Regions from separate parts of the Streptomyces sp. NPDC046465 genome, predicted to be linked through region 1. Evidence: riboswitches for the same ligand, from Rfam matches in the RefSeq annotation. Region 1 holds a riboswitch; each other region holds the start of a gene.
What was found. Region 1 has a riboswitch for thiamine pyrophosphate ahead of thiC (phosphomethylpyrimidine synthase ThiC). Riboswitches for the same ligand answer to the same signal wherever they lie in the genome.
Positions count from the first base shown of each region.

Region 2: linked by a shared signal. The riboswitch ahead of ABZ953_RS11920 (thiamine ABC transporter substrate-binding protein) and the one ahead of thiC (phosphomethylpyrimidine synthase ThiC) in region 1 are both predicted to bind thiamine pyrophosphate.
Region 3: linked by a shared signal. The riboswitch ahead of thiO (glycine oxidase ThiO) and the one ahead of thiC (phosphomethylpyrimidine synthase ThiC) in region 1 are both predicted to bind thiamine pyrophosphate.

Region 1 covers NZ_JBEYZK010000004.1:291,446-301,742, forward strand. Annotated here, with positions in the region: gene ABZ953_RS08865 (cytochrome ubiquinol oxidase subunit I) at 1-894, opposite strand, end outside; gene hisC (histidinol-phosphate transaminase) at 1,171-2,250, opposite strand; gene ABZ953_RS08875 (LacI family DNA-binding transcriptional regulator) at 2,670-3,791, shown strand; gene ABZ953_RS08880 (metallophosphoesterase) at 4,034-5,089, shown strand; gene ABZ953_RS08885 (hypothetical protein) at 5,270-6,166, shown strand; gene thiC (phosphomethylpyrimidine synthase ThiC) at 6,283-8,082, opposite strand; TPP riboswitch at 8,075-8,229, opposite strand; gene ABZ953_RS08895 (YibE/F family protein) at 8,301-9,764, shown strand; gene ABZ953_RS08900 (SsgA family sporulation/cell division regulator) at 9,851-10,288, opposite strand.
Region 2 covers NZ_JBEYZK010000006.1:207,533-217,829, forward strand. Annotated here, with positions in the region: gene ABZ953_RS11885 (M23 family metallopeptidase) at 1-8, opposite strand, end outside; gene rpsB (30S ribosomal protein S2) at 416-1,366, shown strand; gene tsf (translation elongation factor Ts) at 1,467-2,303, shown strand; gene pyrH (UMP kinase) at 2,489-3,250, shown strand; gene frr (ribosome recycling factor) at 3,407-3,964, shown strand; gene ABZ953_RS11910 (phosphatidate cytidylyltransferase) at 3,997-5,106, shown strand; gene rlmN (23S rRNA (adenine(2503)-C(2))-methyltransferase RlmN) at 5,210-6,316, shown strand; TPP riboswitch at 6,382-6,498, shown strand; gene ABZ953_RS11920 (thiamine ABC transporter substrate-binding protein) at 6,576-7,661, shown strand; gene ABZ953_RS11925 (iron ABC transporter permease) at 7,637-9,328, shown strand; gene ABZ953_RS11930 (ABC transporter ATP-binding protein) at 9,328-10,297, shown strand, end outside.
Region 3 covers NZ_JBEYZK010000021.1:113,319-123,615, forward strand. Annotated here, with positions in the region: gene ABZ953_RS29735 (hypothetical protein) at 1-625, opposite strand, end outside; gene metF (methylenetetrahydrofolate reductase [NAD(P)H]) at 671-1,588, opposite strand; gene thiE (thiamine phosphate synthase) at 1,692-2,351, opposite strand; gene ABZ953_RS29750 (Rv2175c family DNA-binding protein) at 2,448-2,813, opposite strand; gene ABZ953_RS29755 (FAD-dependent oxidoreductase) at 3,049-4,212, opposite strand; TPP riboswitch at 4,415-4,528, shown strand; gene thiO (glycine oxidase ThiO) at 4,556-5,749, shown strand; gene thiS (sulfur carrier protein ThiS) at 5,746-5,958, shown strand; gene ABZ953_RS29770 (thiazole synthase) at 5,962-6,756, shown strand; gene pknB (Stk1 family PASTA domain-containing Ser/Thr kinase) at 6,865-8,826, shown strand; gene ABZ953_RS29780 (deoxyribonuclease IV) at 8,919-9,803, shown strand; gene ABZ953_RS29785 (sulfite oxidase-like oxidoreductase) at 9,800-10,297, opposite strand, start outside.

The DNA.
Region 1 (10,297 bases):
GAAGGACAGCACCCCGGGGACCTCTATGGCCACGTCGTTGTGCCCCTTGGCGACGTCTCCGTACGCGAAGAGCGAGAACGGCGCCGGCTTCTCGGTCTCCCACAGCGCCTCGGCGGCCGACATCTTCATCGGCTGCTGCTCGTACATGACCTTGCCAAGGGTGTCGGCGCTCACGACGGTGAGCAGCGTCCCGGCGAACGCGGCGACCAGACCGAGCCGCATCGACATCCGCATGGTGCGGACGTGCCGCTTCTTGCGCAGGTGGACGATGGCGATGCCGGTCATGAAGGCGCCGCCGACCAGGATGGCCGCCGAGATGACGTGGAAGAAGTTGACGAGCGTCGTCTCCTGGAAGAGCACCTTCGAGAAGTCGGTGAGCTCCGCGCGTTTGCTGCCGTCCCGCTCCACGATCTTGTAGCCGACCGGGTGCTGCATGAAGGCGTTGGCGGCGATGATGAAGTACGCCGACAGGACGGTGCCGATGGAGACGATCCAGATCGTCGCGCAGTGCAGCTTCTTCGGCAGCTTGTCCCAGCCGAAGATCCACAGGCCGATGAAGGTCGACTCGAAGAAGAAGGCGATCAGCGCCTCGAACGCGAGCGGCGCCCCGAAGACGTCACCGACGAAGCGCGAGTAGTCGGACCAGTTCATGCCGAACTGGAACTCCTGGACGATGCCCGTGACGACACCCATCGCGATATTGATCAGGAACAGCTTTCCCCAGAACTTGGTCGCTCTGAGGTAGTGCTCCTTGCCGGTCCGCACCCACGCCGTCTCAAGGATCGCCGTGAGGGCGGCGAGCGAGATCGTCAGGGGGACGAACAAGAAGTGGTAGACGGTCGTGATGCCGAACTGCCATCGCGCCAGGGTTTCCGGCGCCAGAGCCAGGTCCACTGCGACTTCTCCTTACTCACCGCGGGCCAAGGAGGCAATTTGCCGCCTTTTGTCCCACTGATCTCCGGATGAACCGGGACACGCTTGTGAACGCGTTCACATTCACAAGCATTATGTCGTACGGACTGTCGACACTCAAAGGGGGGTCCCCCCTTACCGCCGGGAACGCGAAGAAGGCCCCGGGACCCTGCCCGAGGCCTTCCTCATCACTTCCACTTCAGCGGCGCACTTCCTTCAGCGGTGCGCTCCAACACGGGCACCGGCGTCCCGCCGCGCCTAGAGCTCCTTGCGGAAGGCCTCCGCCGCCTGCAAGAAGATGTCGTTGGCCTCGGTCTCGCCGATCGTGACCCGCATCCCCTCGCCCGCGAACGGCCGCACGACCACGCCGGCCTCCTCACACGCCGCCGCGAAGTCGGCGGTACGGTCCCCGAGCCGCAGCCACACGAAGTTCGCCTGCGTCTCGGGCACCGTCCAGCCCTGCCCGCGCAGCGTCTCGACCACACGCGTGCGCTCGCCGACCAGCGAACCGACCCGGCCCATCAGCTCGTCCTCGGCGCGCAGCGACGCCACCGCCGCGTCCTGCGCGAGCTGGCTCACGCCGAACGGCACCGCCGTCTTGCGCAGCGCGGCGGCCACCGGCTCGTGAGCGACGGCGAAGCCGACACGGAGGCCCGCGAGGCCGTACGCCTTGGAGAAGGTGCGCAGGACGCAGACGTTCGGGCGGTCGCGGTAGAGCTCGATGCCGTCCGGCACCTCGGTGTCGCGGATGAACTCGCGGTACGCCTCGTCGAGGACGACCAGCACGTCACTCGGCACCCGGTCCAGGAACCGCTCGAGCTCCGCCCTGCGGACCACGGTGCCCGTGGGGTTGTTGGGGTTGCAGACGAAGATGAGCCGGGTGCGGTCGGTGATGGCCGCGGCCATCGCGTCGAGGTCGTGCACCTCGCCGTCCGTCAGCGGCACCCGTACCGAGGTCGCGCCGCTGACCTGCGTGATGATCGGGTACGCCTCGAAGGACCGCCACGCGTAGATCACCTCGTCGCCCGGGCCCGCGGTGGCCTGCAACAGCTGCTGGGCGACGCCCACGGAGCCGGTGCCCGTGGCGATGTGCGAGACGGGCACTCCGAAGCGGTCGGCCAGCTCGGCCATCAAGGTCGTGCAGGCCATGTCGGGGTAGCGGTTGAAGGAGCCGGCCGCGGCGAGCACACTCTCCAGCACGCCGGGAAGCGGCGGATAGGGGTTCTCGTTCGAGGACAGCTTGTAGGCCGCCGGACCGTCGGCCACCGCGGGCTTGCCCGGCTTGTAGGTGGGGATCCCCTCAAGCTCGGCGCGCAGCCTCGGGTTCGTCTCGCTCACCGCAGTCCTCCTCGTAGCCAGTCACAACCAGTTCGAATACTGCTTACCTTATGAGGATTCGGCTCCCCTGCGAATGGGCTTCCGGCATCTCCTCCACGGAGGGGCACGGAGCGGCCCGTGCAGGCGCGCGGAGAGATCCGTGCAGGCGTACGAGGAGAGAGGGGCGCCCCGTGCTCCCCCGTGCGCCGGTGGCTCGCTCCGTGGCGCGCGTCCCTCGTGAAGGTGAGTTGAGACCTCTTCGAGACCTGACCCTTTTGGCAGGCCCATGCGCGACGATCAGGGGCAGCTGTCCATCGGCCCCTTCAACTCCCTTGCATTCCAAGGTCATTGACCCACCCGTGCCATGCAGAAACGTGCCTGTCAACGCGTGAATATGCGCCCCTGCTACCCACCCCCATGAGCCCTACTATCGGCTCGCCATGACAGCAGCAGGGAAGCACCAGGTGAGCCGAGCGGAGACCGCACGCCGGGGCAACCGGCAAAGTCGAGCGGGGATCAGAGACGTCGCCGCAGCCGCCGGTGTCTCCATCACGACTGTCTCCGACGCCCTCAACGGCAAGGGTCGGCTACCCGACGCCACCCGACGCCACGTACGCGAAGTCGCAGAGCGGCTGGGCTATCGCCCGTCCGCGGCGGCCCGCACCCTCCGTACCGGCAAGTCCGGCCTCATCGGCCTGACCGTGACGACGTACGGGGATGAACCTTTCACCTTCACCGAATTCGCCTACTTCGCCGAGATGGCCAGAGCCGCCACCTCGGCCGCACTCGCCAGGGGATACGCCCTGGTGATCCTCCCCGCCACCTCCCGCCGCAGCCCCGTCGACGTGTGGTCGAACGTGGCACTCGACGGGACCGTCGTCGTCGACCCCTCCGATCACGACCCCGTGGTCAGCGAACTGGTCCGGCAGGGCCTTCCGGTGGTCTCCGACGGCCGCCCGGCGGGTTCGCTCCCGGTCACCGCCTGGGTCGACAACGACCACGAGGCGGCGGTCCTGGAGATCCTCGACCACCTCGCGGCCGCCGGCGCCCGCCGGATCGGCCTCCTCACCGGCACCACCACGGACACCTACACGCACCTCTCCACCACCGCGTATCTGCGCTGGTGCGAACGCGTCGGACAGGACCCGGTCTACGAGTCCTATCCCGCGCACGACCCGTGCGCGGGCGCCGTCGCCGCCGACCGGCTGCTCGCCAGGCCCGACCGGCCCGACGCCGTCTACGGCCTCTTCGACCCCAACGGCACCGACCTGCTCGCCGCCGCCCGGCGGTACGGCCTGCGCGTCCCCGACGACCTGCTGCTCGTCTGCTGCAGCGAGTCCACGGTGTACGCCACCACAGAACCGCCCATCACCACGCTCTCCCTCAAACCCCGGCGCATCGGCACGGCCGTCGTACAGCTCCTCATCGACGCCATCGAGGGCCTCGATACGGGCCGGCCCATCGAGCAGGTGATACCGACCGAACTGATCGTGCGCACCTCTTCCGAGCGACGTCCACCGCGCACGACGGTCAGCCCGCCCCGCTCGCCCGGGCACGGCTGACCGCTCCCGCCCGAGCACCCGGCCCCGGGCAGAGGTTGGCATCCTCCCCGCCACCTGCGGGGAAACCTCTGCCCAATTCGGGAGAAAACCTCGGCGAACCGGCCTCCGGAACCGATTCACCACCCCTGGTGCACCACACAGCGGGAGCCGCATTCCTATGATGGGCGGACGACACCGCGGGCCGCTGCGACCAAGCAGTCCGATCTCGGTGCAGATGCGGCGCAATGGTGGTGGAGGGGTCGATGACTCAGGGGGCCGGTCAGGGACCCGATGTGCGGACGGCGACGCTGCGCGACTTCCGCGTACCGGCGTACGTCCATGAGACGACCGGACCCGCCCCGGCGAGCCCCGGAGCGCCCGGCGAACCGCCGGAGGAGGGCTATACCCCCACCCAGCGCGACCTGCCCGTCATCAACCGGGGAGACACGGTCCAGGTGCAGGTCATGCCCGAGCCTCCGCAGCCGCGGGCGAGCGAGGAGTTCGGTCCGCTGTTCGTCGTGGGCGACGTGCACGGCTATCTGGGCGAGCTCGTCGCGGCCCTTCATGAGCAGGGGCTCGTCGACGAAGAGGGCAACTGGTCCGCGGGCAACGCGCGCCTGTGGTTCCTCGGCGACTTCACCGACCGCGGGCCCGACGGCATCGGCGTCATCGACCTCGTGATGCGGCTCTCCGCCGAAGCGGCGGCCGCCGGCGGCTACTGCAAGGCGCTCATGGGCAACCACGAGCTGCTCCTGCTCGGCGCCAAGCGCTTCGGCGACACCCCCGTCAACTCCGGGGCGGGCACCGCCACCTTCCAGGCCGCCTGGCTGCTCAACGGCGGCCAGAAGACCGACATGGAGCGCCTGGAGGACCACCACCTGCAGTGGATGGCCCGCCTGGACGCGATGGAGGAGGCCGACGGCCACCTGCTCGTACACTCCGACACAACCGCCTATCTGGATTACGGCGACTCGATCGAGGCGGTGAACGACACCATCCGGGAGACCCTTACGCGCAATGACGCCGACGAGTGCTGGGACCTCTTCCGCAAGTTCACCAAGCGCTTCGCGTTCCGCGACGAGTCCGGCCCCTCGGCCGTCCGCGAACTCCTCGATGTCTACGGCGGCACCCGCATCGTCCACGGTCACAGCCCCATCCCCTACCTCCTGGGCGACGTCGGCTCCGAGGACGAGTCGGACGGCGGCGGCCCGGTCATCGAGGGCCCGCACGTCTACGCCGGCGGCCTGGCCATCGCCATGGACGGCGGGGTGACCATGGCCGGAAAGCTACTGGTCTGCCAACTCCCTCTGGATAACTGAGCGTTCTTCGGGCAGGTGCCCCTCTACACGATCACGCTGGCCAGGGGGGCAATTTCCGGAAACCCCCTGTCACCGCATGCCGTCACGGCTCTACCATCGGCTTATCCGTAGCAGGCTCCCCTCCGTTTCTGCCCAACGGCTCGTAGCCATGCGAGCCTCAGCCCTACGGAGCATCGGGGGATGCACATGAACAGCGCTCCACACCTGCTCAATGAGGACCGCCCCGAGTACGAGCGGATCCTCGATGAGGCGCTGCGCAACGCACCTGATCGTCCTGAACTCGCCGCAGTGGGCCAGCGGCTCAACACCGAACAACTGCGCACCATGGCCCTGAACGCGACAGCACTGATCACGGCCTCGGCCGCGGCCGAGTACGCGCACTACGTGAAGGTTCGCGAGGAGTTGCGCGAACCTCGACCGACGTCCACATCGATCCGTGAAGGGAACGGACAGAGCGCCGCGGAGTCGGGCTCCGGCGGCATCAGCCTCGCCACCACGATGGGCGAGGTAGCGGAACCGGTGGCCGCGGGAGCCGGGGCGATCGCCGTCGTCGCGGTCCTCGCACCCGTCCTCGCGGGCACGGCCGCGGTGATATTCCTGCTCGTCGGCTACATCCTGAAGATGCTCACGCCCGAGCCCGCCTTCGCGGACACCCTGCTCACCGCGGGATGGCTGTTCGGCGCGCTCACCGCAGGGGGCATCCTGGTCGCCGCGGTCGGTCTGCTCCTGACCGCCCTGCGCAACGGCTCCACCTCGCTCCAGGCAGAACTGCACGGCGAGCGCTGCGAGGAGGTGTCCCGCGCCAGGGAAGACTGGGGCCAGGCGCTCCTCGAGCGGGGCGTCGTGCCGTTCCTGCGGGAGGCCCTGACGGACCCGGGCGGAGCTCCCGCCGCCCGTACGCCGTCGTCGGGCGTCGGGGGATCCGGTGCGAACGGCAGCCGTATGCCTCAACTCGGCTATCACAGGCCGGGATTCAGCAGTCCGGACGGCGGCTCGACCGCGGGGTCGCGCCCGAGCTACTCAAGCCCGGACTTCTCCAGCCCCGACTTCGGCGGGCCCGACCACAAGCCGGAGTAGTCGGGCCGGGGACGGGCACGGGGCAGGGCAGTGACCGGCCGGATGCCGGTGTGCTGCCCTGCTTCCGCGTGCCGTCAGCCGTGGGGACGGCCTCCGGAGTCAGCCGTGGGGGCGGCTCAGTCGGCGATCGGCAGGTAGACCCGGTTGCCCGCCGCGGCGAACTCCTTGGACTTCTGCTCCATGCCCGCGGCGATGTCGTCCTGCTCCAGGTCACCGCCGTGCCGGCGCCGGATGTCCTGCGAGATCTTCATGCTGCAGAACTTCGGCCCGCACATCGAGCAGAAGTGCGCCGTCTTCGCCGGCTCGGCCGGCAGCGTCTCGTCGTGGAACTCCCGTGCCGTGACCGGGTCGAGGGCCAGGTTGAACTGGTCCTCCCAGCGGAACTCGAAGCGCGCGTCCGAGAGCGCGTCGTCCCAGTCCTGCGCGCCCGGGTGCCCCTTGGCGAGGTCCGCCGCGTGCGCCGCGATCTTGTACGTGATGACACCGGTCTTCACGTCGTCGCGGTTGGGCAGGCCGAGGTGCTCCTTGGGCGTGACGTAGCAGAGCATGGCCGTGCCCCACCAGCCGATCATCGCGGCACCGATGCCGGAGGTGATGTGGTCGTAGGCCGGGGCGATGTCCGTGGTCAGCGGGCCGAGCGTGTAGAACGGCGCCTCCTCGCAGATCTCCTGCTGGAGGTCGATGTTCTCCTTGATCTTGTGCATCGGGACGTGACCGGGGCCCTCGATCATCGTCTGTACGTTGTGACGCTTGGCGATCGTGTTGAGTTCCCCGAGCGTCCTCAACTCGGCGAACTGTGCCTCGTCGTTGGCGTCCGCGATCGAACCGGGCCGCAGGCCGTCGCCGAGCGAGTACGTCACGTCGTACGCCGCGAGGATCTCGCAGAGCTCCTCGAAGTTCTCGTAGAGGAAACTCTCCTTGTGGTGCGCGAGACACCAGGCGGCCATGATCGAGCCGCCGCGCGAGACGATGCCGGTCTTACGGCGCGCGGTGAGCGGGACGTACGGAAGGCGCACGCCCGCGTGCACCGTCATGTAGTCCACACCCTGCTCGGCCTGCTCGATGACCGTGTCCTTGTAGATCTCCCAGGTCAGCTCCTCGGCCTTGCCGTCGACCTTCTCCAGGGCCTGGTAGAGCGGCACGGTGCCGATCGGCACGGGGGAGTTGCGCAGGACCCACTCGCGGGTGGTGTGGATGTTGCGGCCGGTGGACAAGTCCATGACCGTGTCGGCGCCCCACTTGGTCGCCCACGTCATCTTGTCCACCTCCTCCTCGATGGAGGAGGTGACCGCGGAGTTGCCGATGTTGGCGTTGACCTTCACCAGGAACTTCTTGCCGATGATCATCGGCTCGATCTCCGGGTGGTTGACGTTGGCGGGGATCACCGCGCGGCCCGCGGCGACCTCCGCGCGCACGACCTCGGGGTCGAGGTTCTCGCGGATCCCGATGAACTCCATCTCGGGCGTGATCTCGCCGCGGCGGGCGTACGCGAGCTGCGTCACCGCCTGACCCGCGCGCCCCCTGCGCGGCTGCCGGGGGCGGCCGGGGAAGACGGCGTCGAGGTTCTTCAGGCCGCCGCGGGGCGAGGTGTGCTTGATGCCGTCGTCCTCGGGGCGGGGCGGGCGGCCGGTGTACTCCTCGGTGTCGCCGCGGGCGATGATCCAGTTCTCCCGCAGCGGCGCGAGGCCGCGGCGGACGTCGGTGTCGATGGCCTCGTCGGTGTACGGCCCTGACGTGTCGTACAGGGTGACGGCCTTGCCGTTGGTGAGGTGCACCTGGCGGACCGGCACGCGCAGATCGGGGCGCGAACCCTCGACATACGCCTTGTGCCAGCCGATGGACTTCCCGGCCTCGTCAGCCGCGACGGTGTTCTCGTCGCTGCCGGAGGCAGGCGTGCGTGCGTCCGATGTGGTCATGAGACCTACTCCCTACGCCGGCATTACCCGGTAACAGGTTCGGCGGTCGACGCAGCGGATTCCGTACGGCTCGTGCACGATCGTGCCGGTTCGTACGGAGGTCAGCGCCCTCTCAGCCCGGTGCTCCGAGCTCCCGCGATTGCAAAGGTGGCTCCACGCTAGCGTCATCTCGGGCGCGCTGAACAGAGGGCCCCCTCCGTTCTTGCGATGATCGGGCAGTGACCACCACAGAGCCGCCGCTTCCGCCGCCCTCTCGTCCCCCGTCCCAACCGCCGGGCTTGAACCCACCGTCGGACGGGAACGGACCAGGTCACGGGGAGGGTCAGGGACACGGGCACGGGGGCCACGGGCACTCACACCACCACGGTCCCGCCGCGCCCGTCTCCAAACACCTGCGCAAGGTCATCGCCGCGGTCCTGATCCCCTTCGCCGCCGCGGTCGTCGTCGGCCTTGCGGTGCTGTGGCCGGGCGGCACACCGGGCCACGAGCGCACCGGCGTCGGATTCGACCGGCAGACGCAGGCGGCGAAGGTCACGAAGGTGCGGGAACTGCCCTGCAAGGACCTCAGCCCCTCGCAGACCCCGCCGAACGGTGACACCTCCACCGCCGAAGGCCAGTCCGCGCAGTCCCGGGCGGCAGGCATCTGCAAGCGCGCGACGGTCGAGGTCAGCAACGGCAAGGACAAGGGCCGCACCTTCACCGAGATCATCCAGCCGGACTCCCCCCGGCAACTGCGCCAGGGCCAGCAGGTGGTGGTCGCCTACGAGCCCAAGGCCCCCGAAGGACTGCAGTACTCCGTCACCGACGTGAACCGCAAGCTCCCGATGGCGCTGCTCGCCGGCATCTTCGCCCTCGCCGTCGTCGTGGTGGGACGGTTGCGCGGCGTGATGGCCCTTGTCGCACTCGCCATCAGCTTCATGGTGCTCACGTTCTTCATCCTGCCCGCGATCCTCCAAGGCTCGAACCCGCTGGTCGTGGCGGTGATCGGGGCGAGCGCCATCATGCTGATCGCGCTCTATCTCTGCCACGGCCTCACGGCCCGTACGTCGGTCGCGGTGCTCGGCACGCTCATCTCCCTCCTGCTGATCGGCCTGCTCGGCTCGCTCTTCATCGGATGGGCCTCCCTGACCGGCAACACGGACGACAACACCGGCCTCATCCATGGCCTGTATCCGTCCATCGACATGAGCGGCCTGCTGCTCGCGGGCGTCATCATCGGCTCCCTCGGTGTACTCGACGACGTGACGGTGACGCAGACCTCCGCGGTCTGGGAACTGCACCAGGCCAACCCGACGATGGGCTGGCGCGGCCTGTACCGCGCGGGCATCCGCATCGGCCGCGACCACATCGCCTCGGTCGTCAACACCCTCGTCCTCGCCTACGCGGGTGCCGCGCTCCCCCTCCTGCTGCTCTTCTCGATCGCGCAGTCCAGCGTGGGCACGGTGGCCAACAGCGAGTTGGTCGCCGAGGAGATCGTGCGCACCCTGATCGGCTCGATCGGCCTGGTCGCCTCGGTGCCGGTGACGACCGCACTGGCCGCCCTGGTCGTCTCGGCGGACCGCACGACCGGGACGCCCCCCGCCCCCGGCACGGGCCCCACCGCTGCGGCGGGCGCCAACGCCATCGCTACCGGTCCCGCCCGGCCTCCCCGGGGTGGAAAGGGGCGGCGCCGCAAACGGTGACCGCTTCCGACACTACGGAATGCACCCAGCCCAGTGCCACGAAATGCACCAAAATGCCACCCTCATCCGCCCCTTGCGGCTACAGGTCAGCCCGCGTTCTGCTCCTCCGCGAGGATCCGGTCCAGCGCCTCGTCGAGATGCGTGTCGAAGTCGGCGAGCGACCGCTCCTGCCCGAGCGGCACCAGCCTGTCCGTACGGTCGAGGAAGGCGAGCAGCGGCGGGATGCCCACCCGGAACAGCGCCTGGTCCGCGCCGACCTGAAGCCTGATCAGCGCCTCGTCGAGCAGCCCGGAGTCGGTGGGCTCGACCCGCACATCCCCCTCCCCGCACGGCCTGCCCACCCCGTCGATCAGCAACTCCCGACCAAAGGTCCAGGTCACCGGGGCGTCCCCCGGCAGATGGAACGTCAGCCGCACCGCATAGGGATCGTCGATCTCGTAGCGCAGCTCCACCGGGATGCGAAACGACAGCTCCTCGGAAACAAGGAAGCTCATCATGACCTCTGCCTGAACCGTCTCGCCCATCGCGCCCTA
Region 2 (10,297 bases), on a different contig from region 1:
AGGCGCATGGGAGAACCGTCCCGCGCCGGGTCCCGCCGTGGGGATCATGGACCGGATCTGTGGATGACCGGGCGGTTGTGGATATCGGCGTCACCCGGTCGTGGGAGCCGGGGTGGGATCTGTCGTGGGGGCGGCCATGAGAGCTGCCGTCAGAGCTGCCACGGGAAGCCGCGTCCGCCCCGCGGACCGCCGTCACCTGGGCATCGACGGCGGCGTCACCCGCCACCCCGTGGGTCCCGTACACTTCTCGTGGCGATCCGGGTCACCGGGTCGACTTCGCACGCCCCGGCACCTGGCCATGAAACAGCCGGTGTCAGCGCCCCTCGGTCCCTCGTGGGCAAGGCGCGGAGCGGGCGTCAGGCGCGAGTGCCGTCCGGCACACGCGGCACAACCGAGATTCTCAAGGAGAACGGCCATGGCCGTCGTCACGATGCGGGAGCTGCTGGAAAGCGGCGTCCACTTCGGTCACCAGACCCGTCGTTGGAACCCGAAGATGAAGCGCTTCATCTTCACGGAGCGCAACGGCATCTACATCATCGACCTGCTCCAGTCGCTGTCGTACATCGACCGCGCCTACGAGTTCGTCAAGGAGACCGTTGCCCACGGCGGCACGGTCATGTTCGTCGGCACGAAGAAGCAGGCGCAGGAGGCCATCGCGGAGCAGGCCACCCGCGTCGGCATGCCCTACGTCAACCAGCGCTGGCTGGGCGGCATGCTCACCAACTTCTCGACTGTCTACAAGCGCCTGCAGCGCCTGAAGGAGCTCGAGCAGATCGACTTCGAGGATGTGGCCGCGTCCGGCCTCACCAAGAAGGAGCTGCTCGTCCTCTCCCGCGAGAAGGCCAAGCTGGAGAAGACCCTCGGCGGTATCCGCGAGATGTCCAAGGTGCCCAGCGCCGTCTGGATCGTGGACACCAAGAAGGAGCACATCGCGGTCGGCGAGGCCCGGAAGCTCAACATCCCGGTCGTCGCCATCCTCGACACCAACTGTGACCCCGACGAGGTCGACTACAAGATCCCGGGCAACGACGACGCGATCCGCTCCGTCACCCTGCTCACCCGCGTGATCGCCGACGCCGTCGCCGAGGGCCTCATCGCCCGTTCCGGCGTGGCCACGGGCGACCAGAAGCCGGGCGAGAAGGCCGCCGGCGAGCCGCTCGCCGAGTGGGAGCGCGACCTGCTCGAGGGCGAGAAGAAGGCGGACTCCGAGGAGGCTGCCAAGGCCGAGGAGCCGAAGGCCGCCGAGGCCGAGGCCGAGGTTCAGAAGTCCGCCGAGACGGAGAAGGCCGCCGACGCCGAGCAGGCCGAGGCCCCCGCCGAGGTTGCCGCCGTCGAGGCGCCCGCCGCGGACGCCGAGCAGGCCTGACCTCACAGGTTCGGTAGTTGACGGCGGGGGCCCATCGGCCCCCGCCGTTCACCCGTAGACCTCCGTAGATCTTTCAGACTTCGAGAGAGAATTTTCGATCATGGCGAACTACACCGCCGCTGACGTCAAGAAGCTCCGTGAGCTCACGGGCGCCGGCATGATGGACTGCAAGAAGGCGCTCGACGAGGCCGATGGCAGCGTCGACAAGGCCGTCGAGGCGCTCCGCATCAAGGGCCAGAAGGGCGTCGCCAAGCGCGAAGGCCGCTCTGCCGAGAACGGCGCGGTGGTCTCCCTCATCGCCGACGACAACACCTCCGGTGTCATCGTCGAGCTGAAGTGCGAGACGGACTTCGTCGCCAAGGGTGACAAGTTCCAGGCCGTGGCGAACAACCTCGCCGCCCACATCGCCAAGACGTCCCCGGCCGACCTCGAGGCGCTGCTCGCGTCCGAGATCGAGGCCGGTAAGACCGTCCAGGCGTACGTCGACGAGGCCAACGCCAACCTCGGCGAGAAGATCGTCCTTGAGCGCTTCGCGCAGTTCTCGGGCGCCTACGTCTCCGCGTACATGCACCGCACGATGCCCGACCTGCCCCCGCAGATCGGTGTCCTCGTCGAGCTGGACAAGGCAGACGCCGCTGTCGCCAAGGGCATCGCCCAGCACATCGCCGCCTTCGCGCCGAAGTACCTCTCCCGTGAGGACGTCCCGGCCGAGGTCATCGAGACCGAGCGTCGCGTCGCCGAGGAGACCACCCGCGCCGAGGGCAAGCCCGAGGCCGCGCTGCCGAAGATCGTCGAGGGTCGTGTCAACGGCTTCTTCAAGGAGGCCACCCTCCTCGGTCAGCCGTACGCGCTGGACAACAAGAAGTCGGTCGAGAAGGTTCTCGCCGAGGCCGGTGTCACCCTGAAGCGCTTCGCGCGCATCAAGGTCGGCATCTGAGTCCGTACCGCGATCGACGGTAGACCCCGCTAGGGTCGACAGCGGTCGCCCGCGCACGGTCCTCGTGCGCGACGTACGACCGCAGGATCTGACGAGGAGGCCACTGCCGAGCATGGGATGCGAACGACACCCCACCGGCAGTGGCCTTCTTCGCATGTGTGCCAAGTAAGAGAAGCGAGAACCACATGACCACCAAGGCCGACTCGAAGAGTGACGACGACAAAGTTGCCGGACGCTTCCTGCTGAAGCTCTCCGGCGAGGCGTTCGCCGGTGGAGGCGGCCTCGGGGTCGACCCTGACGTGGTGCATGCCATCGCCCGCGAGATCGCGGCCGTCGTCCGTGACGGCGCGCAGATCGCCATCGTCATCGGCGGCGGCAACTTCTTCCGCGGCGCCGAACTCCAGCAGCGGGGCATGGACCGGGCCCGCTCCGACTACATGGGCATGCTCGGCACGGTCATGAACTGCCTCGCTCTCCAGGACTTCCTGGAGAAGGAGGGCATCGAGTGCCGCGTCCAGACCGCCATCACCATGGGTCAGGTCGCGGAGCCGTACATCCCGCTGCGCGCCGTGCGGCACCTGGAGAAGGGCCGTGTAGTCATCTTCGGCGCCGGCATGGGCATGCCGTACTTCTCCACCGACACCACCGCCGCGCAGCGCGCCCTGGAGATCGACGCCGAGGCGCTGCTCATGGGCAAGAACGGCGTGGACGGGGTCTACGACTCCGACCCCCGGACCAACCCCGACGCGGTGAAGTACGACGCTCTCGGCTACGGCGAGGTCATCACCCAGGACCTGAAGGTCGCCGACATGACGGCGATCACGCTGTGCCGGGACAACAAACTGCCCATCCTCGTCTTCGAGCTGCTCTCCGAAGGCAATATCGCCCGGGCCGTCAAGGGTGAGAAGATCGGCACACTCGTGGGCGACCAGGGAAACCGGGCCTGACCTCCGGGACCTGGACCAGCCTCAAGGGACCTATGCGAGACGGCCTTTGAGGGGATGGACAAAGCCCTGCCGGTCGGACACCGTGCAGGAAAGACACGCGACGCAGCCGGCCACCCCGTGCCGGCCGGGCCTACTCAAGACACGCAGGAGCAAGTGGTGATCGAAGAGACCCTCCTCGAGGCCGAGGAGAAGATGGAGAAGGCCGTCGTGGTCGCCAAGGAGGACTTCGCCGCGATCCGCACCGGCCGTGCGCACCCGGCGATGTTCAACAAGATCGTGGCTGACTACTACGGCGCGCTTACGCCGATCAACCAGCTGGCCTCGTTCTCGGTGCCCGAGCCGCGGATGGCCGTGGTGACCCCGTTCGACAAGAGCGCGCTGCGCAACATCGAGCAGGCGATCCGGGACTCCGACCTCGGCGTCAACCCGAGCAACGACGGCAATATCATCCGTGTGACGTTCCCCGAGCTGACCCAGGACCGTCGCAAGGAGTACATCAAGGTCGCCAAGACCAAGGCCGAGGACTCCAAGATCTCGATCCGGTCGATCCGTCGCAAGGCCAAGGAGGCCCTCGACAAGGCGATCAAGGACGGCGACATCGGTGAGGACGAGGGCCGCCGCGGTGAGAAGGAGCTCGACGACACCACCGCCAAGTACGTCGCCCAGGTGGACGAGCTGCTCAAGCACAAGGAAGCCGAGCTGCTCGAAGTCTGAGTCTCGAGTCCGAGGAATCAGGGAACCGATCCGTGAACGACTCTTCCTGGGGGGCGCCGCCCAGAGCCGGGTATTGGGGGCCGCCCGACCACGGACCTGGTCAGGGGGCGACCCCGCCAGGTCCCGCGTACGATGCGCAGGACGCGCTGTTTCCGTCTGAGACACAGCCCATGCCCATCGTGCCCGACGTACCCGTGAACGGCGGAGACCAGGACGACGACCGGGGGGCCACTCCGATGGGCGGCCCCCTGTTCCGTGACGAGCCTCCGCAGGAGCCCATGCCCAGCGCACCTCAGCCGCAGCCCGCCCCGGTGGCACCGCAGAAGAAGAGCGCGGGCCGCGATCTCGGGGCGGCCATAGGAGTCGGTGTGGGACTCGGCGCGGTGATCATCGCGTCGCTTTTCATCGTGAAGGCCGTCTTCATCGGCGTCATAGCGGTCGCTGTCGTGGTCGGCCTCTGGGAGCTCACGTCGCGGCTCGAGGAGCGCAAGAGCATCAAGGCGCCGCTCGTGCCGCTCGCGGTGGGCGGCGCGGCGATGGTCGTCGCCGGGTATGTGCGGGGGACGGAGGGTGCGTGGGTCGCGATGGCCCTCACCGCGCTCGCGGTCCTCGTCTGGCGCATGACCGAGCCTCCCGAGGGCTATCTGAAGGACGTCACGGCGGGGGTCTTCGCCGCCTTCTACGTCCCGTTCCTCGCCACGTTCGTGGCGCTGATGCTCACCGCCGACGACGGCCCGAAGCGGGTGCTCACCTTCCTGCTCCTGACCGTGGTCAGCGACACCGGTGCGTATGCGATCGGCTGGCGCTTCGGCAAGCACAAGCTCGCGCCGCGCATCAGCCCCGGCAAGACCCGCGAGGGCCTGGTCGGCGCGGTCACCTTCGCGATGGCCGCGGGCGCGCTGTGCCTGCAGTTCCTGATCGACGACGGCGCGTGGTGGCAGGGCCTGGTGATCGGCTTCGCGGTGGCGGTGAGCGCCACGCTCGGCGACCTCGGCGAGTCGATGATCAAGCGGGACCTCGGCATCAAGGACATGGGCACGCTGCTGCCGGGACACGGCGGCATCATGGACCGCCTCGACTCGCTGCTGCCGACGGCGCCGGTGGTCTGGCTGCTGCTCGTGCTGTTTGTCGGGTCGGGCTGAGCGACTTGGCGTACGCCGTCTGACCTGCGTATATGTGGGTGAGGGGCTCGTTGTCCACAGGGCGGCGGGCCCCTTGTCGTATGTCTGCGACACTGGATGGACCATGCCTGTACCCGGAGAACTCACTTTCGTCGCGCCCCGCGGAGCCAAGAAGCCGCCGCGGCACCTCGCCGACCTCACGCCCGCTGAGCGCAAGGACGCCGTCGCCGCCATCGGCGAGAAGCCGTTCCGCGCCAAGCAGCTCTCGCAGCACTACTTCGCGCGGTATGCGCACGACCCGGCGGAGTGGACCGACATTCCCGCCGGTGCGCGCGAGAAGCTCCGTGAGGCGCTGCTGCCCGACCTGATGTCCGTGGTGCGGCACATCAGCTGTGACGACGACACGACGCGCAAGACGCTGTGGCGGCTCTTCGACGGGACGCTCGTGGAGTCGGTGCTCATGCGGTATCCGGACCGGGTGACCATGTGCATCAGCTCGCAGGCGGGCTGTGGGATGAACTGCCCGTTCTGTGCCACGGGGCAGGCCGGTCTGGACCGGAACCTGTCGACCGGTGAGATCGTGCACCAGATCGTCGACGGGATGCGCGCGCTCAGGGACGGCGAGATTCCGGGCGGGCCCGCGCGGCTCTCCAACATCGTCTTCATGGGCATGGGTGAGCCGCTGGCCAACTACAACCGCGTGACCGGCGCCATCCGCCGCCTCACCGACCCGGAGCCGGACGGCCTCGGCCTGTCGCAGCGCGGGATCACGGTGTCGACGGTGGGCCTCGTGCCCGCCATCCACCGGTTCTCCGACGAAGGCTTCAAGTGCCGGCTCGCGATCTCGCTGCACGCGCCGGACGACGACCTCCGCGACACCCTCGTACCGGTGAACACGCGGTGGCAGGTGCGGGAGGTGCTCGACGCGGGCTGGGAGTACGCGGCCAAGTCGGGCCGTCGCCTCTCCATCGAGTACGCGCTGATCCGCGACATCAACGACCAGGCATGGCGTGGTGACCGGCTCGGGCGGCTGCTCAAGAACAAGCCGGTGCACGTCAACCTGATCCCGCTGAACCCGACGCCGGGCTCGAAGTGGACCGCGTCGCGCCCCGAGGACGAGAAGGCGTTCGTGGCGGCCATCGCCGCCCACGGGGTGCCGGTCACGATCCGGGACACCCGGGGCCAGGAGATCGACGGAGCGTGCGGCCAGCTCGCCGCGGCCGAGAGGTAGGCCGAGGGGTAGTCTGACGGGCGTGCGGGCGTACGCCTCGTATATGGATCCGCTATACATCTGCATATTTCCGACAGGGGAGCGCCACAGCGCTGAGAGTGCGGCACCTTGGACAGGTGGGCCGCAGACCCTCTGAACCTCGCCCGGGTCATTCCGGGTAGGGAGTTCGGGCACGACTCAAGCTGTAGCGCCCTGCCCGCGGCCACCCGGCCGGCGGGCGGGGCCGCGTCTCTTCCTGGACACCCAGGAGGAAGTTTCAGTGAGCACCACCAAGAAGGTCACGTTCACCGCGGTGGCGGTGGGCATCGGGCTTGTCGCCGTCTCCGCGTGCGGCAGTTCCGACGGCGGTTCCGGGACGTCCGGCTCCAAGAGCGTGACGCTCGTCAGCCATGACTCCTTCAACGTCTCCAAGGACGTCCTCAAGGACTTCGAGAAGCGTTCCGGTTACCAGGTCCACGTCCTCAAGGACGGCGACGCGGGCGCCGCGGTGAACAAGGCGATCCTCTCCAAGGACAACCCGCAGGGCGACGTCTTCTTCGGCGTCGACAACACGCTCCTGTCGCGGGCGCTCGACAACGGCCTCTTCCAGACGTACGAGGCCAAGGGCTCGGAGCGGATCAAGCCGGAGTTCCGGGTCGACGGGGACAAGCGCCGGGTGACGCCCGTGGACAGCGGCGACATCTGCGTGAACTACGACAAGAAGTACTTCGCCGACAAGAAGCTGGCGCCGCCGAAGTCCTTCGAGGATCTGACCAAGCCCGCTTACAAGGACCTGCTGGTCACCGAGAACACCTCGACGTCGTCGCCCGGCCTCGGCTTCCTGCTCGGCACCGCCGCCAAGTACGGCGACGACCGCTGGCAGGGCTACTGGAAGAAGCTCAAGGCCAACGGCGTCAAGGTCGTCGACGGCTGGGAGCAGGCCTACAACGAGGAGTTCTCCGGGTCCGCGGGAGGCAGGAAGGCCAAGGGCGACCGGCCGCTCGTCGTCTCCTACGCCTCCTCGCCGCCCGTCGAGGTGCTCTTCGGCAAGCCGCAGCCCAAGGAGGCGCCGACCGGCGTCGCGACCGGCACCTGCTTCCGCCAGGTCGAGTACGCGGGCCTGCTCAGCAACGCCAAGAACACCAAGGGCGGCAAGGCGCTCCTGGACTTCCTCGCGGGCAAGGAGTTCCAGGAGGACATGCCGCTGAACATGTTCGTGAACCCGGTGCGCGAGGGCACCAAGCTGCCGGAGCTGTTCACGGAGCACGGGGTGACCGTCGACAAGCCGCAGACCATGGACCCGAAGAAGATCGCCGACAACCGTGAGCCGTGGATCAAGTCGTGGACCTCGCTCGTACTGAAGTGACGAAGTCCCGTCCCTGCGCGCGCTTCAGCAGGGGGAGCGCGGCGCGGCTCGGCCTGATGACCGGGCCCGTCGCGTTCTTCGCGCTCTTCTTCGCCTATCCGGTCTCGGCGATCGTCGCGCGCGGGCTGCACGTCGACGGCGTCTGGCAGTTCGGGCGGATCACGGAGGTGCTCGGGCAGTCCGACATCCGGCACGTGCTGTGGTTCACCACCTGGCAGGCGCTCGCGTCGACGGCGCTGACGCTGCTGATCGCGCTCCCCGGCGCGTACGTCTTCGCGCGCTTCGACTTCCCCGGCAAGCAGGCGCTGCGGGCCGTCGTCACCGTGCCGTTCGTGCTGCCGACGGTCGTCGTCGGGACGGCCTTCCTCGCGCTGATCGGGCGGGGCGGGCTCTTCGACGAGCTGTGGGGCGTCCGCCTGGACACCACCGTCTGGGCGATCCTGCTCGCGCACGTCTTCTTCAACTACGCGGTCGTCGTCCGCACCGTCGGCGGGCTCTGGTCGCAGCTCGACCCGCGGCAGGAGGAGGCCGCGCGGATGCTCGGCGCCTCGCGCTGGACGGCGTGGCGGACGGTCACGCTGCCCGCCCTTGGACCGGCGGTGGCCGCTGCCGCGCTCATGGTGTTCCTCTTCACCTTCACCTCGTTCGGCGTCGTGCAGATCCTCGGCGGACCCGCGTACTCCACCCTCGAAGTGGAGATCTACCGGCAGACCGCCCAGCTGCTCGACCTGCCGACGGCCGCCGTCCTGACGATCGTGCAGTTCGCGGCGGTGGGGCTGATCCTCGCCGTGCACGCGTGGACGGCACGGCGGCGCGAGAGCGCGCTGAAGCTCGTGGACGCCGCGGCCGTCGCGCGTCGGCCGCGCGGGGCGGGGCAGTGGACGCTGCTCGGAGTAGTCGTCGCGACGGTCGCGCTGCTGATCCTGCTGCCGCTCGGGGTGCTGATCCAGCGGTCCTTCGACGGTCCCGACGGCTTCGGGTTCATGTATTACAAGGAGCTGACCTCGGCGGACGGCGGGGCCTTCCTCGTGCCGCCGATCGAGGCGATCTGGAACTCCTTGCAGTACGCGGTCGTGGCCACCGCCATCGCGGTCGTCATCGGAGGGCTCGCCGCCGCCGCGCTCACGCGCCGTGCCGGGCGCCTCGTCCGCGGCTTCGACGCGCTGCTCATGCTGCCGCTCGGGGTCTCCGCGGTGACCGTCGGCTTCGGATTCCTGATCACGCTGGACAAGCCGCCGCTCGATCTGCGGGCCACCTGGATCCTGGTACCGCTGGCCCAGGCGCTGGTCGGCGTGCCCTTCGTCGTACGCACCATGCTGCCGGTCCTTCGCGCGGTGGACGGACGCCTGCGTGAGGCGGCTGCCGTGCTCGGCGCCTCGCCGCTGCGGGCCTGGCGGGAGGTCGACCTGCCGATGGTGCGGCGGGCGCTGCTGATCGCCGCCGGGTTCGCCTTCGCCGTGTCGCTCGGCGAGTTCGGGGCGACCGTCTTCATCGCACGGCCGGACAACCCGACGCTGCCGGTCGCCGTGGCGCGGCTGCTCGGCCGGGCCGGTGACCTCAACTACGGGCAGGCGATGGCCCTTTCGACGATTCTCATGGTGGTGTGCGCGGTGTCGCTATTGCTCCTGGAACGCGTTCGGACGAACCGCACCACGGGGGAGTTCTGATGACGGACGCCCTGCTGAGGCTGCGGAACGCGACGGTACGTTTCGGGGCGCGGGCCGTGCTCGACGCCGTCGACCTCGATGTCGACGAGCACGAGATCGTCTGCGTGCTCGGGCCGAGCGGCAGCGGCAAGTCGACGCTGCTGCGGGCGGTCGCCGGGCTCCAGGGGCTCGACGGGGGGCAGGTCCTCCTCGGCGGTCGCGACCAGCGCGGGGTGCCCGCGCACAAGCGGGGCGTCGGCCTGATGTTCCAGGACCACCAGCTCTTTCCGCAGCGCGACGTGGCGGGGAACGTCGCGTTCGGGCTGCGTATGCACGGCGCGTCGCGGGGCGAACAGGCGGACCGCGTCGCCGAGTTGCTTGACCTCGTCGGGCTGCCGAACGCACAGCGGCGCGCGGTGGCCTCACTCTCGGGCGGCGAGCAGCAGCGGGTCGCCCTCGCGCGAGCGCTGGCCCCGCGGCCCCGCCTCCTGATGCTCGACGAGCCGCTCGGCCAGCTCGACCGCTCACTGCGGGAACGCCTGGTCGTCGAACTCCGGGAACTCTTCGACGAGCTGGGCACCACCGTGCTCGCCGTCACGCACGACCAGGGTGAGGCCTTCGCCCTCGCCGACCGCGTCGTCGTCATGCGCGACGGCCGGATCGCCCAGTCCGGCACGCCACTTGAGGTGTGGCAGCACCCGGCGGACGAGTTCGTGGCGCGCTTCCTCGGCTTCGACAACGTCGTCGACGCGGCGGTGAAGGGCGGGGTCGCCGCGACGGTGTGGGGCAGCATCCCGGTACCGACGGGAACGCCCGCCGGACGGCACAAGATCCTGGTGCGCCCTGCCGGGGTGCGGCTCGTCTCCCTCGACGAGGGGCTGCCGTGCGAGGTGGTGGCCCGCACGTTCCGCGGTACGCACGTCGCGGTGCGCCTGCAGCCGAAGGAAGGCCCGCGCCTTGAGGCGGCCTGCGCGCTGCGCGAGGCACCGG
Region 3 (10,297 bases), on a different contig from region 1:
TCTGCGCGCCGTAGGTCTGCGTGCCGATGTACGGGTCGGAGTAGGCGGCGTACTGCTGCTGGCCCGTCTCGTCGTATCCGTAGCTCTGCTGGTCGTAGCCGGTGAAGGCGGCCGCGTCGTAGCCGTAGGTGTCACTCGCGGGGGCCTCGCCCGCGGTCGGCGGGGCGTACGCGGCGTCGCTGTACACGCCGTACTGGCCGGTGTCGTCGGGCATCGGCTCGGTCGCGTAGACCCCGCCGTCCCCGGGGGTTTCGGGGCTGTGCTCGGGCGGCGCCGGGACCTGCTCGTACTCCAGGTCGGAGACCTGCAGCGTCGGCTCCTGGGCGGCGGCCGCGCGCGACGGCTTCTTGCGGCGCCTGCTCAGGCCCGGCTGACCGCCGAGCGCCCAGCCGGTGGAGAAGCCGCGGCGGAACGACAGCGTCACGTACGTCTGGCCTGTGGCGAAGGCGATGGCGCCGAGCCCGATGATCCACACCGAGGGGATCATCACTCCGATGACGACCCCGACGAAACCTCCGAAGGCCAGCAGGCGCCAGCGCAGCCTGGCCTTGTACTGCAGCAGCACTTCCCCCAGCAGCCACAGCGCGACGAATCCGAACGCGATGTAGAGGACCGTCCAGCCCATGTACGCCCCTCTCCCCTCGGCCGCGGCCCAAGGGGGTACGACCGTTCAGGCCTGCTGGTGCAGACCCAGATTCTCGTAGATTTCCAGCGTCGCCGTGGAGTTGTTGAGCGTGATGAAGTGCAGTCCCGGCACGCCCTCGGCCAGCAACCGCCGACAGAACTCCGTCGCGAACTCGATGCCAATGGAGCGTACAGCGGCGGGATCGTCTTTGACCGAGAGCATCCGTTCTTTCAGCTCGGCCGGGAATACGGCGTTGCTGAGCTCGGGCAGCCGGTTGAGCTGGCGGACGTTGGTGACCGGCATCATCTCAGGGATGATCGGAGTATCGCACCCGGCCGCCTCGACGCGGTCGCGCAGCCGCAGGTACTCCTCCGGGTCGAAGAACATCTGTGTGATCGCGTAGTCCGCGCCGGCCCGGCACTTGTCGATGAAGTACCGGGTGTCGGAGTCCCAGTCGGGCGAGCGCGGGTGCATCGCGGGGAAGGCGGCGACGCCCACGCAGAAGTCCCCGGACTCCTTGATGAGCTCGACCAGTTCGGCGGCGTACGTGAGGCCCTCGGGGTGTGCGATCCAGTCGCCGAGCGGGTCGCCCGGCGGGTCGCCGCGGACCGCCAGCATGTTCCTGATGCCCGCGTCCGCGTACTGCCCGATGATGTTGCGCAGCTCGGCGACGGAGTGGTCGACCGCGGTCAGGTGTGCGACGGGCGTCAGGGTGGTGTCGGCGACGATCTGCTGGGTCTCCTTGACCGTGCCGGTGCGCGTCGAACCGCCCGCGCCGTAGGTCACGGAGACGAAATCCGGGGCGACCGCCTCGACCCGCCGCAGCGCGTTCCAGAGGTTCCGCTCACCCTTCGGGGTCTTCGGGGCGGAGAACTCGAACGAAAACATCGTTTTACCGGTCGCGAGCATGTCGCGCACCGTCCGCGCACGGTCAGTCCTGGTCGAAGCTGTGCCTAGGGCCATATGGGCAGGTTAGCCAGGCCCCGGCGGTCGCCCAACCAGAGTGGGAAGATTTGGCCGGTTTGCCGGTTTGTTGTCCACGGATCGGACACTCCCGGGCTGTTGCTCAGACAGACGTACGCAGCCGCTTCGCGAAGTCGGCCGCGGCGGCCCCGGGGTCGTCCGCCTCGGTGATCGCCCGTACGACGACGACGCGGCGCGCGCCCGCTTCGAGGACCTCGTCCAGATTGCCCGCGTCGATGCCGCCGATGGCGAACCAGGGGCGGTCCGTGCCGAGCGAAGCCGTGTAACGGACCAGGTCGAGGCCCGGGGCGTGGCGGCCCGGCTTGGTGGGCGTGGGCCAGCACGGGCCCGTACAGAAGTAGTCCACGCCGTCCTGGACGGCCGCCGCGGCGGCCTCCTCCTCGGCGTGCGTGGAACGGCCGATGAGGACGTCACCGCCGAGGACGGCGCGGGCCGCGGGGACGGGCAGGTCGCCCTGGCCCAGGTGCAACACGTCCGCGCCGATCGCGTGGGCGACGTCCGCGCGGTCGTTCACCGCGAGGAGCTTGCCGTGCCGCCGTGCGGCGTCCGCGAAGACCTGGAGGTGCGCCAGCTCCTCGGCGGCCTCCAGGCCCTTGTCGCGCAGCTGCACGATGTCGACGCCGCCCGCGAGGACAGCGTCGAGGAACTCCGGGAGGTCACCCTGGCGCTTGCGGGCGTCCACGCACAGATAGAGCCGGGCGTCGGCGAGCTGGGCGCGGTGATCGGCGGCAGCGGCAGCCATGGGTAAGTCCCCCGTTGTCGGTGGCGTGCGGGGCGCGTGACGGCACGCGCCCCGTACGCCGGACGATGTGTTCAGGTCAGACGGCCGAGCACCCGCTCAGACGGCCAGCGCCTGGGCGCGGCGCTTCACCTCCGTGCCGCGATTCTCGCTCAGAGCCTGCGCGGGGGTGCCGGGCAGGGTCGGGTCGGGGGTGAAGAGCCACTCGATCATCTCTTCGTCGGAGAAACCGTCGTCCCTAAGGAGCGTCAGGGTCCCGGTGAGGCCCTTGACGACCTTGTCGCCGTCGATGAAGGCAGCCGGCACCTGCAGCGCGCGGTTCTCACCACGGCGTACGGCGATCAGCGTGCCCTCCTTGACCAGCTGGCGCACGCGGGTCACCTCGACATCGAACATTTCCGCGATGTCGGGGAGGTGCAGCCAGGCGGGGACGAGAGCATCGGTCTTTGCGTCAATCTCGGTCACAGGTCCAGCGTATCTCTGGCCGGGGGGCCTTGGGTCGGGGTGGGCTGTGGGGGGGCTTGCTTGTGGTCGGGTGCGGGGTGGTGGGGGCTGGTCGCGCAGTTCCCCGCGCCCCTGGGGGGTCCGGGTGGCCCTTGGCCCAGAGGCTGGGCGCGGCAGCCTCAGCCTCTGGCTCGTGAGCGGCCGCGGGGAGGTGGGGGCTGGTCGCGCAGTTCCCCGCGCCCCTTGGGGTGGTGCGCTACAGAGCCGCCTTCTTCAAGGGGATCGATGGGTCTGACGTCAGGGTCGGGTCCAGGGGGGTGCGGGATTCGATCAGTTTGCGGCCCTGGGCCAGGTCCCGTGGGCGGCCCACCGCCAGGACCGCCACCAGGGCACTGTCACGCAGCCAGCAGACCGACCAGGCCATGCCCGTCGGGTCGCCCCGCCAGACCATGTGGTCGGCCGCCGCGTGGTGGCCCGCGTACTGCACGAAGCGGCCGAACTGCTCCGACCAGAAGTACGGCACCGGGTCGTAGGCCGCCGGTGTCTCGCCGATGATGTTCGCCGCCACCGTGCGCGGGCCCTGGAGGGCGTTGTCCCAGTGGTGGACCAGGAGGCGCTCCCCGTACCTTCCCGAAGGGAAGGAGGAGCAGTCGCCGACCGCGTACACGTCGGGCGCCGACGTGCGCAGCCGGTCGTCGGTCACGACCTCCCGGTGCGTGCCCAGCTCGATGCCGGAGCCGGCCAGCCAGCCCGTCGCGGGCCGTGCGCCGATGCCGACGACGACGGCGCCCGCGGGCAGCCGGGTCCCGTCCGCCAGGACCACCGCGCCCGGCTCGACGCGCTCCACGCGCGCGTGGGTGCGCAGCACCGCCCCGGAGTCCGCGTACCAGCCCGCCATGGGCGCCGCGACCTCCGCGGGCAGCGTCCCCGCGAGCGGCCGTCCCGCCGCCTCGACGACGGTGACGGCGCAGCCCGCCTCGCGCGCGGCCGTCGCGAACTCCGCGCCGATCCAGCCCGCCCCGACGACCACGACGTCGTGCTGCTCGGCGAGGACCGGGCGCAGCCGCTCCGCGTCGTCCAGGGTGCGCAGGAGGTGGACGCCTGGCACGCCTTCGGTGCCGGGAAGGCCGATCGGTTCGGCGCCGGTCGCGAGGACCAGGTCGTCGTACGCGACGGGTCCCTCGGCGGTGTCCAGCTCGTGGTCGGCGGGGCGCACCCCGGTGACCGCGCGGCCCAGGACCAGCTCGATGCCGAGCGCCTCGAAGTCGATGTCGAAGGCGGAGCCCTCCGCCTTGCCGAGCAGCACCGCCTTGGACAGCGGCGGCCTGTCGTACGGCTGGTGCGGTTCCGCCCCGACGACGGTGACCGCGCCGGTGAACCCCTGTTCGCGCAGGGCCACCGCGGTCTGCACCCCGGCCATCCCCGCGCCGACGATGACGACGCGCCGCGCCGCCTGCCGCTCTTTCCCGGTCTGCCTCTGCTGCTCGCTCACCCGATCACTGTAGGGCGGCCGGCCGGGACGCTTTCAGATGGATACGAGGAGATCTCTGACACACCGTCACTGCCCGTACCCGGACAGCTCCCCTACTGCCACGCGGAGCGACGGGCTAGGGTGGCCGGTGCAGAGCACTCGCGGGAGCCCGGACGCACCGGGCTGAGAGGGAGGCTGGGACGGCCTCCGACCGTACGAACCTGATCCGGGTCATGCCGGCGAAGGGAGGGGCTGGACGCCCATGCATCCACGTACGACATCGCCTACGGCAGTGCCATCGGTCACCTCCGATGTCCTGGTCGTCGGAGGCGGCATCATCGGCCTGGTCACGGCCTGGCGGACCGCGCAGCGCGGGCTCTCCGCAGCGGTCGTGGACCCCGACCCGGGCGGCGGCGCCGCCCGGGTCGCGGCGGGCATGCTGGCCGCCGTCACCGAGCTGCACTACGGCGAGCAGACCCTGCTCGCCCTCAACCTCGCATCCGCCCGCCGCTATCCCGACTTCGCCGCCGAGCTGACCGAGGCGAGCGGGCACGGCCTCGGCTACCGCGCGTGCGGCACGCTCGCCGTCGCGCTCGACTCCGACGACCGCGCCCACCTGCGCGAGCTGCACGACCTGCAGCGCCGCTCGGGGCTCGACTCCCAGTGGCTGAGCGGCCGCGAGTGCCGCCGTCTTGAGCCGATGCTCGCGCCGGGCGTGCGCGGCGGGCTCCGGGTCGACGGCGACCACCAGATCGACCCGCGCAGGCTCGCGGCGGCGCTCGTGGTGGCGTGCGAGCGGGCCGGTGTGGTCTTCCACCGCGCCTGGGCCGAGCGCCTGACGGTGGCGGGCGACCGGGCGCGCGGAGTCGTCCTCGCGGACGGCACCGAGCTGAGCGCGGCGCAGACCGTGCTCGCGGCTGGCAGCCTCAGCGGGCGCCTCGCGGGTGTCCCCGGTGACGTCCTGCCGCCCGTGCGCCCCGTGAAGGGGCAGGTCCTGCGGCTGACGGTGCCGAAGCCGTACGCGCCGTTCCTGAGCCGCACCGTGCGCGCCGTGGTGCGGGGCAGCCACGTCTACCTCGTGCCGCGCGAGAACGGCGAGCTCGTCGTCGGCGCGACCAGCGAGGAGCTCGGCTGGGACACCACGGTCACGGCGGGCGGTGTGTACGAACTCCTGCGGGACGCGCACGAGCTCGTGCCCGGCATCACGGAGCTGCCGCTGACCGAGACCTGCGCGGGGCTGCGGCCCGGCTCGCCCGACAACGCGCCGCTGCTCGGCCCGACCCGGCTCGCCGGGCTCCAGCTGGCCACCGGCCACTACCGCAACGGCGTCCTGCTGACGCCCCTCACCGGCGACGTCATGGCGCACGCCCTGACCACCGGTGAACTGCCGGACGAGGCGCGGCCTTTCACCCCGCTCCGGTTCACCGGCGCCGCCCCTGAACTCGTTCCGCCCCGCACGCAGCCCTTCACGGAGCAGCCCGTATGAGCACCCCTTTCGCCGTTTCCGTCAATGGAGAAGCACGTGATGTGGCCTCGGGCACCACGCTCGAAGCCCTCGTGGCCACCCTCTCCGCGGCGCACTCCGGTGTCGCCGCCGCCGTCAACGAAACCGTCGTCCCGCGCGCGCAGTGGCCCGCCACCGCGCTGGCCGAGGGCGACCGCGTCGAAGTACTCACCGCAGTCCAGGGAGGCTGAACCATGGCAGACGACCCCTTCGTCATCGGCGGGCTCACCCTCTCCTCGCGCCTGATCATGGGTACGGGCGGTGCGCCGAGCCTCGACGTCCTCGAGCGGTCCCTCGTCGCCTCCGGCACGGAGCTGACCACGGTCGCGATGCGCCGCCTCGACCCGGGCGTGCAGGGCTCCGTGCTCAGCGTCCTCGACCGGCTCGGCATCCGCGTCCTGCCGAACACCGCGGGCTGTTTCACCGCGGGTGAGGCCGTGCTCACCGCCCGGCTCGCACGCGAGGCGCTCGGCACGGAGCTCGTGAAGCTGGAGGTGATCGCCGACGAGCGCACGCTGCTGCCCGACCCGGTGGAGCTCCTGGACGCCGCCGAGGTCCTGGTGGACGACGGCTTCACGGTCCTGCCGTACACGAACGACGACCCGGTGCTCGCGCGGAAGCTGGAGGACGTGGGCTGCGCGGCGATCATGCCGCTCGGCTCGCCCATCGGCTCCGGTCTCGGCATCCGCAATCCGCACAACTTCCAGCTGATCGTCGAGCACGCGCGCGTGCCGGTGATCCTCGACGCGGGCGCGGGCACGGCGTCCGACGCGGCGATCGCGATGGAGCTGGGGTGCGCGGGCGTGATGCTCGCCTCCGCGGTGACGCGGGCGCAGGAGCCGGTCCTGATGGCGGAGGCGATGCGGCACGGCGTCGAGGCGGGGCGCCTGGCACACCGGGCCGGACGGATTCCGCGCAGGCACTTCGCGGAGGCGTCCTCTCCCGCGGAGGGCATGGCACGGCTCGATCCGGAGCGGCCCGCGTTCTAGGCCCCAGCGGGCACGGGCACGGCCCGGAGCGTCACAGCTCGGCTGCAGTAGCGCTCCGAATCCGCCCGGCGGGGAGACGTGTCAGCGGTGGCTCGTAGACTCCCCTGCGTGGACACGACCCTTCAGGACCCGCTCGTCGGGCAGCTGCTCGACGGCCGTTACCGGATCGACGGGCGCATCGCGGTCGGCGGGATGGCCACGGTCTACCGGGCCGTGGACACCCGCCTCGACCGCGTGCTCGCGCTCAAGGTGATGCACCCGACGCTGGCGGCCGACGTCTCGTTCGTCGACCGCTTCATCCGCGAGGCCAAGTCGGTGGCCCGCCTCTCCCATCCGAACGTGGTCGGCGTCTTCGACCAGGGCACGGACGGGTCGTACGTGTATCTCGCGATGGAGTACATCGCGGGCTGCACCCTGCGTGACGTCCTGCGCGAGCGCGGCGCGCTGCAGCCGCGGGCGGCGCTCGACATCCTGGAGCCGGTCCTCGCCGCGCTCGGCGCCGCGCACCGCGCGGGCTTCGTGCACCGCGACATGAAGCCGGAGAACGTCCTCATAGGGGACGACGGCCGGGTGAAGGTCGCCGACTTCGGGCTCGTCCGCGCGGTGGACACGGTCACGAACACGACCGGCACGGTGCTCGGCACCGTCTCGTATCTGGCCCCCGAGCAGATCGAGCACGGCACGTCGGACACCCGCGTGGACGTGTACGCCTGCGGGGTCGTGCTCTACGAAATGCTGACCGGCGCCAAGCCGCACTCCGGGGACTCCCCCGCCCAGGTCCTCTACCAGCACCTCAACGAGGACGTGCCGCCCCCGTCGGCGGCCGTCCCCGGCCTTGCCTTCGCGCTCGACGAGGTGGTCGCCTCGGCCACCGCGCGCCACCCCGACGTCCGTCCGTACGACGCGGTGGCGCTCCTCGCCCAGCTCAGGGAGGCGCGGGCCGCCCTGACCGAGGAGCAGCTCGACGCGGTGCCGCCGCAGGCCCACGCGGCGGCGCACGACAACGCCGAGGACCGCACGAGCGTGATCCCGCGCGCGGCGCGCTCCGTCCAGCTCCCGCCGCCCACCGATGGCGGTCCTGGCGGAGCGGGCGGCCAGGACGCGCTGAACCGCACCAGCATCCTCGCGACCCCGCCGCCCGGCCCGCCGCCCGCCGCCGCCCCGGCCTCCCGCAGGCGGTTCGACCCACGCCGCCGCATGATCGCGGTGATAGCCGCCGTCGTCCTCGTCCTGGGCCTCGGCACCGGCATCTGGTACATCAATTCCGGCCAGTTCACGAAGGTCCCGCCGCTCCTTGCGAAGACCGAGGCGCAGGCGAAGCAGCGGCTGGACGAGGCCGGGCTCGACGTGAAGGACATCGACCGCAAGTACAGCGACACGGACAAGCGCGGCACGGTCATGGACAGCGATCCCGCGGTGGGCGAGCGCATCCGGCAGAACGACAAGGTGACGCTGACCATCTCCCTTGGCCCGGAGACCGTCAAGGTCCCGAACGTCAAGAACATCCCGCTGGACACGGCGAAGAAGGAGCTCAAGAACTCCGGGCTCGCGCCGGGCATGGTCACCAAGAGCTTCAGCGAGGACGTCAAGAAGGGCGCCGTGATCAGCACGGACCCGCGGGCCGGTTTCACCCGCAAGGCGGGCTCGGCCGTCGCCCTCGTCGTCAGCAAGGGCCGCCCCGTCGAGGTCCCCGACGTGACGGGCGAGTCCGAGTCCGACGCCACCTCCGAGCTGGAGGAGGAGGGGCTCAAGGTCGAGATCGCCACGAAGCAGGTCTACTCCGACGAGGACAAGGGTGACGTCGCCGAGCAGTCGCCCGGTGAGGGCAAGACCCTCGCCGAGGGCGACACGGTCACCCTGACGATCTCCAAGGGCCAGCCGATGGTCGAGGTCCCTGACGTGACCGGGATGAACGTCGACGACGCCAAGGACGAGCTGGAGGGGGCGGGCTTCGACGTGGACGAGGACCGCGGCCTGCTCGGCATCTTCGGCGACACCGTGAAGAAGCAGTCGGTGGACGGCGGCGACAAGGCCCCCAAGAACTCGACGATCACCATCACGATCCGCTGAGCCCGAGAGCCCGTGATCGGCCGGGGCCCGGACCGCCGACGGAGCATCCCCGCGCGCATGCCACCCTGGATGGCGTGAGCAGCAACAAGTCAGTGACCAGCAACGAGTCCCCCAGCGCAGCGTCCCGCAACCCCGTCGGCGGCCATGTCCCCGTGGCCGGCGGCCTCGCCTCCGTCGGCCTCTCGTACGCCCGTGAGCTCGGTGCCGAAGCCGTGCAGGTCTTCGTCGCCAACCCCCGCGGCTGGGCGACCCCGCTCGGCAATCCGAAGCAGGACGAGGAGTTCCGCGCGGCCTGCGCGGCCGAGAAGATCCCCGCGTATGTCCACGCGCCCTACCTCATCAACTTCGGCTCGCACACCGAGGCCACCGTCGAGAAGTCCGTCGACTCACTGCGCCACTCGCTGCGCAGGGCCCGGGCGATCGGCGCGCTCGGCGTCGTCGTGCACACGGGCTCGGCGACCGGTGGCCGGGACCGTGCGGTCGCCCTGAAGCAGGTGCGCGACCGCATGCTGCCGCTGCTCGACGAGCTGACGCACGACGACGACCCCTTCCTGCTCCTGGAGTCGACCGCGGGCCAGGGCGCCTCGCTCTGCTCCCGCACCTGGGACTTCGGGCCGTACTTCGAGGCGCTTGACGCCCACCCGAAGCTCGGCGTCTGCCTGGACACCTGCCACATCTACGCGGCGGGCCACGACCTGGCAGGTCCGAGCGGCATGAAGCAGACCCTCGACCTCCTCGTGGACACGGTCGGCGAGGGGCGCCTGAAGCTCGTGCACGCCAATGACTCCAAGGACGTCGTCGGCGCCCACAAGGACCGCCACGAGAACATCGGCACCGGCCACATCGGCGCGGACCCGTTCCGCGAACTGATGCTCCACCCCGCCACGGAGGGCGTACCGCTGGTGATCGAGACGCCCGGCGGCAAGGAAGGCCACGCGGCGGACGTGGCCCGCCTGAAGGAGCTCAGGAGCATCTAGAGCTCGGGGCCGTCCCCGGGCCCTTCCTGGTACGAGTAGCGCTGCTCCTGCCAGGGGTCGCCGAGGTTGTGGTAGCCGCGCTCCTCCCAGAAGCCGCGGCGGTCGGCCGTCATGTACTCGATGCCGCGGACCCACTTGGGGCCCTTCCAGGCGTACAGGTGGGGCACGACGAGCCGCAGCGGGAAACCGTGCTCCGCGGTGAGCAGTTCGCCGCCTTTGTGGGTGGCGAAAATCGTGCGGTCGGAGGCGAAGTCCGCGAGGCGCAGATTCGAGCTGAAGCCGTACTCGGCCCAGACCATCACGTGCGTGGTGTCCGGCGCGGGCGGGGCGATCTCCAGGAGCGTGCGGGCCGGGACCCCGCCCCACTCGGCGCCCAGCATGCTGAACTTCGTGACGCAGTGCAGGTCCGCGACGACCGTGTCGTACGGCAGGGCGGAGAACTCCTCGTGGGTCCAGCAGCGCTTCGCGCCGTCGGCGGTGGCGCCGAAAACCCT